2 regions of the Vibrio tapetis subsp. tapetis genome follow, and region 1 is predicted to be linked to the other one. Evidence: predicted binding sites of a transcription regulator. Region 1 holds the regulator's gene; the other holds the start of a gene.
What was found. Region 1 encodes MetJ, which represses methionine synthesis genes. Its sites were predicted from a motif close to TTAGACNTNTANANGTCTAA; they were not measured.

Region 1 (4,935 bases):
AAAGACAACCAACTTGAACCTATATTTCCTTTTCCGCATAGCGCGATTGCAACGCGCTTTTGTGCTTGAAATAGCTGGCTATGAATTCCCGTCAGTAGGGGTTGCGTGTCCGTGGTACGAGTAATGGCCACTAAGCTTAGCCCTGACTCAGATTCACAAATAAACTCAACTGGGCTATTTTTAAGTTGCTGGTAGAAACCATAACAATGGTTCGCGTTATTAGTAACTCCAGCCCCCACAGCCGCGACAAGTGAATAGCCTTCTTTAAGCTTTAGTTCACCTTCTACAGAGATATCTTGTAAATAGCTTAATGCTTCACCCGCGACTTCTGCGGTATACGCGAGTAACAAGCAACCTTGATCCGCTTGAACTTCAAATGCGAGAGGTTGAAGTTGAACACGCGTTAACGCTTGTAATACTTCACGATGTTGGCGCTCAAAATCATGCCCTTGAGCAAACACAATGTTGACCATCAAGACTTCATCTAACGACGTGATGATCTTAGCGCCACGACCAGATGCCAGAACACGCTCTACTCGCGTTGAGCCAGACTCTGGGGCGTGGCTGCAACGTAAATGCAAATCCATAGCACTTTGAGCCACAGGCTGTAAGGTTCTACTGTGCAAAACAGGCGCAGCTAAACGCGCCAACTCACTGGCTTCATCAAGGCGAAGCAGTGGCAGTAAGCACGCATCAGAGACTTTACGAGGGTCAGAGCTATATACACCTGCTACATCACTCCATATGGTCACACGGGTAACTTCAGATAGTTCGCCAATTACTGTCGCGGAATAGTCTGAACCATTTCGGCCAAGTAATACGGTTTCACCACTGTCATTACTCGCCATAAAACCAGTCACCACTAAGCGGCAATGAGAATGCTGAGCTAATGTTGATTTCACCAAAGGCCAAGATCGTGCACGATCAACTTCTGGTTGCGCACCGTGATCCGCCCGCAGAAAATGACGAGAATCTAAAGCCGTCGCTTCAAGATCGTGCTGACATAATAAGGTCGCCAATAAACGAGAAGACCAAACTTCACCATGCCCAAGAGCGGCAGCTTGATCTGCAAGGCTCAATGGGGCGTTCAACTCCCCAAGAGCAGAAAATTCTTTATTTAGCTGTTCCAGCAATGTCGATGCTCGTTCTTCATTAAGCAAAGTGGTCACAAGATGAGTTTGAAATTGACGTAACTCTTGCAGCAACTCATGGGCAATACGGCCATCTTTATCGAGTGCTTTTAACCAGCTAAGTAACAGGTTGGTTGTTGAGCCCGCCGCAGAAACCACAACTAAATCTTCTGGTTGAGAGTATTCGCGCAAGATATTCACGACTCTCAAATAACATTCAGGATCAGCAAGACTGCTTCCGCCAAATTTGTGTAACTGGCGTTGAATCGTCATTACGCTTCCTCCTGAACCAACTCAAAGGCTTGGCGTAAGTCAGCGATGAGGTCATCAGCATCTTCAAGCCCAACAGATAAGCGCAGCAATTGCGTTGTAATGCCCGCTTCTAATTGCGCTTCATCACTCATCGCTCTGTGCGTCATAGAGCTTGGATGACAGATAAGGCTTTCTACCCCACCAAGAGACTCCGCCAATGAGAAGAGCTTCAGGTGACCAACAAACGCTTTTAAAGAGTCAAAGCTACCTGCATATTCAAAGCTCAACATTGAGCCAAAACCCGATTGTTGTTTTTTCGCAATGTCATGGCCAGGATGGCTTGGCAAACTTGGGTGATAAAGCTTGGCAACTAAGGATTGAGTTTGCAGGTACTGTAAGATTTGTACTGAGCTTTCTTCATGCACTCGCATACGCGCTGCCAAGGTTCTTAGACCCCGTAAAGTCATGTAGCTATCAAACGGCGTACCCGTTGCACCAAGGCAATTCCCCCACCACGCCAGCTCTTCGGCATGCTGTGTACTTTTCGTTACGACCACACCACCAATAACATCAGAGTGGCCGTTAATAAACTTGGTCGTAGAATGAATAACAAAATCGGCGCCTAGCAATAAAGGCTTCTGGTACACAGGTGTTAAAAAGGTATTGTCTACCGCAACCAGTGCTCCTACTTTTTTTGCTTTATCACAGGTAACTTGTATATCAACCACTCGAACCAATGGATTCGATGGCGTTTCAAGTAAAACTAATTTTGGCTTCTTAGCAAGAGCAGCATCCAGAGCCTCTTGATCAGATTGGTCAACAAACTCAACCTTAAAGTCGCCTTTTAATGAGCGAGTATTAAATAGACGGTAAGTACCACCGTAGCAATCATGAGGCGCAATAATCAGATCGTCTGGCCCTAAAAAGGTACTGACCCATAGGTTTAGCGCTGCGGTGCCCGTATTTGTGATAACCGCGCCCTCACCTGACTCTAATTCAGATAATGCTTGCTCTAATTGGCCACGATTCGGGTTACCTGAACGGGTGTAATCGTATTTAGGTACTTCACCAAACGCTGGGAAGCCGTAGTTGGTGGAAAGATAAATAGGGGGGACGACGGCATGATATTGACTATCAGCCTCGATACCGGTGCGTACAGCAATGGTTGCTGGTTTGCGATCGCTCATAAGGTTGGTCTTCCTTTCCAAAATCCATGTTATCTGTTATACCAATAACGGCGGCCGGATAACATACGGTGTCGTGCTTTTGCTAGCAGTATTGCTACTTTATATCTACTTTAACCCCTCAAAAAAAGGACGTCAACACATCTGGACGTCTATATGTCTTTGCTTATGGCGGTAAAAGTCGCTAAAATCATCACCTATATTGATACTAAGCTGCGATTGACGCTGATTTCTTGGTATCTAATTCGATATTAATAAGAAAATGAAGGTGCGCAATGGCAGATTGGAATGGCGAGTACATTAGCCCATATGCTGAGCATGGAAAAAAAAGTGAGCAAGTAAAAAAAATTACGGTTTCGATTCCACTTAAGGTGCTAAAAGTCCTTACGGATGAAAGAACCCGTCGTCAGATAAACAATCTACGCCATGCGACCAACAGTGAACTGCTATGTGAAGCTTTCTTACATGCCTACACGGGGCAACCTCTTCCAACGGATGAAGATTTAAGAAAAGATCGCCCTGATGATATTCCTGCCGAAGTGAAAAAACTGATGACAGAGATGGGTATCGAATTCGAAGCATTCGACGAAGAATAGATATAAAAAAGGCAGAAGGTATTCCCTTCTGCCTTTTATTTTTGCCTTTAGCCTTTAGCCCATATAATTTTCCGGCATCTCAATACGAGCCACACCAGAATCTACTGCCGCTTGCGCCACAGCTTTAGCAACGCGAGGCAACAAACGAGGGTCCATAGGTTTCGGAATGATGTAGCCAGAGCCAAATTCTAACTCGTCAACACCGGCCGCTTTTTTCACTTCTTCTGGCACTGTTTCTTTCGCTAACTGGCGAATCGCTTCAACCGCAGCTAGCTTCATCTCAATATTAATTTCACTTGCACGAACATCGAGTGCACCACGGAAAATAAACGGGAAACAAATTACATTATTTACCTGATTAGGGTAATCACTGCGCCCTGTACCCATGATCAAATCATCACGAACTTGATGAGCAAGCTCTGGCTTAATTTCAGGATCTGGGTTTGAACATGCAAACACAACGGGCTTATCAGCCATCAATTTCAGCGCTTCTGGTGGAAGCAAGTTTGGCCCAGAGACACCTAAGAATAGATCCGCACCTTCAATCACATCTTCTAATGTGCGCTTATCCGTATTATTAGCAAATAACTGCTTGTATTCGTTCAAATCGTCGCGACGAGTGTGAATAACACCCTTGCGGTCCAGCATGTAAATTTTTTCGCGTTGAGCGCCACATTTGATCAGTAGCTCCATACAAGCAACCGCCGCCGCTCCTGCGCCCAAACAAACAATCGTCGACTCTTCTAGCACTTTGCCCTGAAGTTCAATGGCATTTAGCATACCTGCGGCAGTAACAATTGCCGTGCCGTGTTGATCATCATGGAAAACGGGTACGTCACAACGCTCGATAAGCTGACGCTCAATTTCAAAGCAATCTGGTGCTTTAATATCTTCTAAGTTAATGCCACCAAACGTATCTGCAATGTTAGCAACCGTATCGACAAACTCTTGAATAGTGCGGTGCTTGACCTCAATATCAATAGAATCCAAATTAGCAAAGCGCTTAAACAGTAGAGATTTACCTTCCATTACTGGCTTAGAAGCTAATGGACCTAAATTACCCAACCCTAAAATTGCGGTGCCATTTGAAATAACCGCGACCATATTACCTTTAGCAGTGTACTTGTAAACGTTGTCTGGATTTTGTGCGATTTCTCTTACAGGTTCTGCTACACCTGGGCTATAAGCCAGTGCCAAATCTTCAACGGTATCGGCCGGAGTAGTGAGTGCGACACCGATTTTTCCTGCAGTCGGAAATTCATGGTAATCGAGAGCTTGTTGACGAAAATCTTTTTGGCTGTTGTCTTCGGACATGGTGGCAGAATCCCAATGCTGTGTGAGGTTACATAAACGTTAACTGTGGGGTTATAGTAATGTAAGTCAGACCGAGATCCTAGACGGAATGTCAATAAGATTGATAACTGATTGTGATATGCAAAAGAAGACAGAAACGGTAAATGCGAATGGGTTCAAAAGAAGCTTAAAAATAGACGGGCTCAGACTCATGATCTAAAAAAGGACGCCTGAGCGTCCTTTTCGAATTTGGTCGTATTACGAAATTCGTAATTACTTGCTGCTAAGAGCACCAAAACGCTTGTTGAAACGATCAACACGGCCGCCAGTATCAACTACACGTTGCTTACCAGTGTAGAACGGGTGACATTTGTCACATACGTCTAGGTGGATAGATTCTTTAGCAAGAGTTGAGTTGAACTCAAAAGTGTTGCCGCAAGAACAAGTAGCAGAAACTGCTTTGTATTCTGGGTGGATACC
Region 2 (4,935 bases), 110 kb from region 1:
AATTCCTTGTCGGGTAAGTTCCGACCTGCACGAATGGCGTAATGATGGCCACGCTGTCTCCACCCGAGACTCAGTGAAATTGAAATCGCTGTGAAGATGCAGTGTACCCGCGGCTAGACGGAAAGACCCCGTGAACCTTTACTACAGCTTGGCACTGAACATTGACCCTACATGTGTAGGATAGGTGGGAGCCTTTGAAACTTCGTCGCTAGATGGAGTGGAGGCAATCTTGAAATACCACCCTTGTATGCTTGATGTTCTAACGTCGGTCCCTTATCGGGATTGCGGACAGTGCCTGGTGGGTAGTTTGACTGGGGCGGTCTCCTCCCAAAGAGTAACGGAGGAGCACGAAGGTGGGCTAAACACGGTTGGACATCGTGTGGTTAGTGCAATGGCATAAGCCCGCTTGACTGCGAGAATGACAATTCGAGCAGGTGCGAAAGCAGGTCATAGTGATCCGGTGGTTCTGAATGGAAGGGCCATCGCTCAACGGATAAAAGGTACTCCGGGGATAACAGGCTGATACCGCCCAAGAGTTCATATCGACGGCGGTGTTTGGCACCTCGATGTCGGCTCATCACATCCTGGGGCTGAAGTCGGTCCCAAGGGTATGGCTGTTCGCCATTTAAAGTGGTACGCGAGCTGGGTTTAGAACGTCGTGAGACAGTTCGGTCCCTATCTGCCGTGGGCGTTGGAAAATTGAAAGGGGCTGCTCCTAGTACGAGAGGACCGGAGTGGACGAACCTCTGGTGTTCGGGTTGTCATGCCAATGGCATTGCCCGGTAGCTAAGTTCGGAATCGATAAGCGCTGAAAGCATCTAAGCGCGAAGCGAGCCTTGAGATGAGTTTTCCCTGGCACTTTAAGTGCCCTAAAGGGTTGTTCAAGACTAGAACGTTGATAGGCAGGGTGTGTAAGTGCTGCGAGGCATTGAGCTAACCTGTACTAATTGCCCGTGAGGCTTAACCATACAACACCCAAGGGGTTTTGATTGGACTCAAAGCAAGAACATAATTGAATGTGTAATAAGAACTTTTAAGCAACAGCTTTCCGAATTAAAGAATTTGCTTGGCGACCATAGCGTTGCGGACCCACCTGATCCCATGCCGAACTCAGAAGTGAAACGCAGTAGCGCCGATGGTAGTGTGGGGTTTCCCCATGTGAGAGTAGGACATCGCCAGGCTCAAAATTTGATTTTTAGATTGACCAATCTAAAAATATGAACACTTGCTAAGGCAAGTATTCCACTGCGGAGTGGTAGTTCAGTTGGTTAGAATACCGGCCTGTCACGCCGGGGGTCGCGGGTTCGAGTCCCGTCCACTCCGCCACTTATATTAAGCCCAAGTCTTACGACTTGGGCTTTTTTACGTCTATAATAATAGTATCACACGTCATATTTTCCCCTCGACATACGGTATCCTCTGATATAATGTAGCCATATAGACGGCTATATTCTTTAGGGAGAAAGTAAAATGCCAATTAGGATTCCAGATCAACTACCTGCATTGGATGTATTGAGAGAAGAAAAAATATTTGTGATGCCGGAATCCCGTGCAACCACTCAAGAAATCCGTCCGCTTAAAGTGTTGATTTTGAATTTGATGCCTAAAAAAATTGAGACCGAAACTCAATTTTTAAGGCTATTATCTAACAGCCCGCTCCAGATAGACGTAGAGCTACTATGCATCGACAATCGACCAAGTAAAAACACACCCACAGAGCATCTGGATAACTTTTATCGTCAATTTGAAATGGTAAAAGATAGGAATTTTGATGGTTTGATTATCACTGGAGCACCATTAGGCTTGGTTCAGTTTGAGGATGTGATTTATTGGGAACATTTACAGACAATTATGAATTGGGCGAAAGCGCACGTTACGTCAACACTCTATGTATGTTGGGCTGCACAAGCGGGATTGAAATTACTGTATAACCTTCCAAAGCGAACTCGGAAAGAAAAGTTATCAGGTGTTTACCACCATAAGATCCAGCAAGAGTTTCATCCGGTTTTACGCGGGTTCGATGATACTTTTCTGGCTCCCCATTCTAGGTATGCGGACTTTTCACCAGAGTATCTAGAGGAACATACTGATTTGGACATATTAGCAACTTCAGATGCTGCTGGTGTTTACCTAGCTTCAACGAAGGATAAGCGTAATGTCTTTGTTACTGGGCACCCAGAGTACGACTCGCACACATTGCATCACGAGTATGTCCGAGATCTAGGCGAAGGTATGGAGCCTGCTATTCCAGTTAATTACTACCCTAATGATAATCCTGATAACAAACCTGTTGCAAGCTGGAGAAGTCATGGACATTTATTGTTTTTAAATTGGCTTAACTACTGTGTTTACCAACAGACCCCATATGATTTAGATCGTTTTTCGGAAGAAAACTTCACAAAAGATTAGTATCACCAGCACTAATAAATAGTAGTAAGGCCACTGTTGTGGCCTTGTTCTCGGTTACTCTTCTTTTTTTGCTTTTTCAATCATGGGAATTATGGTCGAGCCTTGGACAAGAATAGAAAATACAACCACTGAATATGTCATGACAAGTAATAGCTCTTTTACATCTATGGATTTGTCTGGAATGACGAGTATTCCTGACGGAATTGAAAGAGCCATCGCCAATGCTAGACCGCCCCGTAACCCTCCCCAAGTCAGTATCTTAACTGACCATGAGTTATAGCTACGGTATCTTTGGAAGCCTAAATATGCAGTTTTAACACTGATATAACGGGCAGCAAGCACAAGAGGGACGGCAAATCCCATTAATAACCAGTCTTCTTGGTGGAAGTTGAATAACAGCATAGACATACCGATAAGCAGGAATAGCACGCCATTCAAGAACTCATCAATTAACTCCCAAAAATTGTCTAAGTGTTCTTCACTCTCCTTAGAAAAACCCACGAACCTCGTCCAGTTTCCGATCATTATTCCAGAAATCACCATTGCCAATGGTCCTGAGACTCCCAGGACTTGCGCAAAAGTATATCCAGCTGTTGGAATACCAATAGTTAAGAGTAACTCCATTGAGTGGTCGTCAGTAGCACTGATCAAGTAGTGGAATAATAGTCCGAGCAAGTAGCCATAGACTATTCCACCGATAGCTTCATGTAGAAATAGCATGGAAACACTACCAAAAGTTGGAGCTTCTGTACCGAATGCAAATGAATACAATGTGACAAAAATAACTAGACTAAATCCGTCATTAAATAAAGACTCACCTTCGATCTGAGTTGAAATACGCTTAGGGGCATCTAGTTTTTTGACAATAGCGAGTACAGCAATGGGATCGGTAGGCGAAATGAGAGCACCGAATAGTAAACAGTAAATGAGATCGAGCGGTACATTAATTAGTGAGCAGAAGCCATAGAGCGCAAAGCCAATTAATGCTGTTGAAATGAGGGTAGCACCAAGGGCAAGAACTGTAATCTCCCACTTTTGGTCTTCTAAATTGGGTAGTTTGATACCCAGTCCGCCAGCAAATAACAGAAAACCTAGTACACCTTTCAAAAGAAAGTCTTCAAAGTTAATTGTCGTCATTGTTTCCATTGCGACATGACGTAATTCGAACCAATCATTTTGGCCCGCAATAATAATGAGCAGCGACAAAACCAAAGCACCAGCCGTTATGGCTATGGTGGTTTGCATTTTCCCGAATTTAGAGTTGATAAATGCAATCAACATAGCTGCCGCTGATAAAAAACACAGGGTGTAATAAACGGACATGATGTAAAACTCGCTTAAGTGTAACAAAGTATGAATATTGATTTTCTATCTAGCACGTATAAATATCAAATGCTTTTTATTATTTATCGGATAGCGTATTTTGTTTACATAAAAATATAACAACAAGGTTTGGCCGTCTAGATTTCTATAATCGATATGATAGGATGAACTATACGCAAGGAATGAGGCAGTATTGTGGCTGGAAGCGAAGTAAAACAACAAATTGAAGCGAAGTTAAAAGAATACATCATGTTAATCGATGGTGGCATGGGCACCATGATTCAAGATTATAAGCTCGAAGAAGCGGATTATCGTGGTGAACGTTTTGCTGATTGGCATTGTGATTTAAAAGGCAATAATGATCTTTTGGTCCTGACTAAGCCTGAGTTGATAAAAGGAATTCATCTGGAATATCTTGCCGCCGGCGCTGATATTCTGGAAACCAACACATTTAATGCAACCACTATCGCTATGGCCGATTATGACATGGAGAGTCTCAGTGCAGAGATCAACTATGTCGCAGCAAAGTTAGCCCGTGAAGCGGCTGATGAGTGGAGTGCTAAGACGCCTGAGCGTCCAAGATATGTCGCGGGGGTACTTGGCCCAACAAACCGCACTTGTTCTATATCACCTGATGTGAATGATCCTGGTTTTAGAAACGTCAGTTTTGATGAACTGGTAGAAGCGTATTGTGAGTCTACTCATGCGCTTATCAAAGGCGGTTCCGATCTTATTTTGATTGAAACGATCTTTGATACTTTGAATGCAAAAGCGTGTGCCTTTGCGGTTCAAACCGTATTTGAAGAGCTGGGTTATGAATTACCAGTCATGATCTCTGGCACCATCACTGACGCCTCTGGCCGTACTCTTTCAGGCCAAACTACGGAAGCTTTCTATAATGCACTCAGACACGTTCAACCTATCTCCTTTGGTTTGAACTGTGCATTAGGTCCTGACGAACTGAGGCAGTATGTCGATGAGCTTTCTCGCATTTCAGAATGCAGTGTTTCTGCCCACCCAAATGCTGGCCTTCCAAATGCTTTTGGCGAATATGATCTTTCTCCAGAAGATATGGCTGAGCATATCGCTGAGTGGGCGCAAAGTGGGTTCTTAAACCTTGTTGGCGGTTGCTGTGGCACCACACCAGAGCACATTAGGCAGATGGCTCTGGCTGTTAAAGGTGTTAAACCTCGAGTATTGCCT

Region 2: the regulator MetJ is predicted to act here: its motif matches at 1,430-1,449, upstream of metA (homoserine O-acetyltransferase MetA).

Annotation. Positions count from the first base shown of each region.
Region 1 covers NZ_LT960611.1:2,988,901-2,993,835, forward strand. The annotation lists gene VTAP4600_RS13355 (bifunctional aspartate kinase/homoserine dehydrogenase II) at 1-1,403, opposite strand, end outside; gene VTAP4600_RS13360 (O-succinylhomoserine (thiol)-lyase) at 1,403-2,569, opposite strand; gene metJ (met regulon transcriptional regulator MetJ) at 2,842-3,162, shown strand; gene VTAP4600_RS13370 (malic enzyme-like NAD(P)-binding protein) at 3,217-4,476, opposite strand; gene rpmE (50S ribosomal protein L31) at 4,729-4,935, opposite strand, start outside.
Region 2 covers NZ_LT960611.1:2,876,495-2,881,429, reverse strand. The annotation lists rRNA gene VTAP4600_RS12795 (23S ribosomal RNA) at 1-968, shown strand, start outside; rRNA gene rrf (5S ribosomal RNA) at 1,066-1,181, shown strand; tRNA gene VTAP4600_RS12785 (tRNA-Asp) at 1,250-1,326, shown strand; gene metA (homoserine O-acetyltransferase MetA) at 1,471-2,409, shown strand; gene VTAP4600_RS12775 (cation:proton antiporter) at 2,464-3,732, opposite strand; gene metH (methionine synthase) at 3,982-4,935, shown strand, end outside.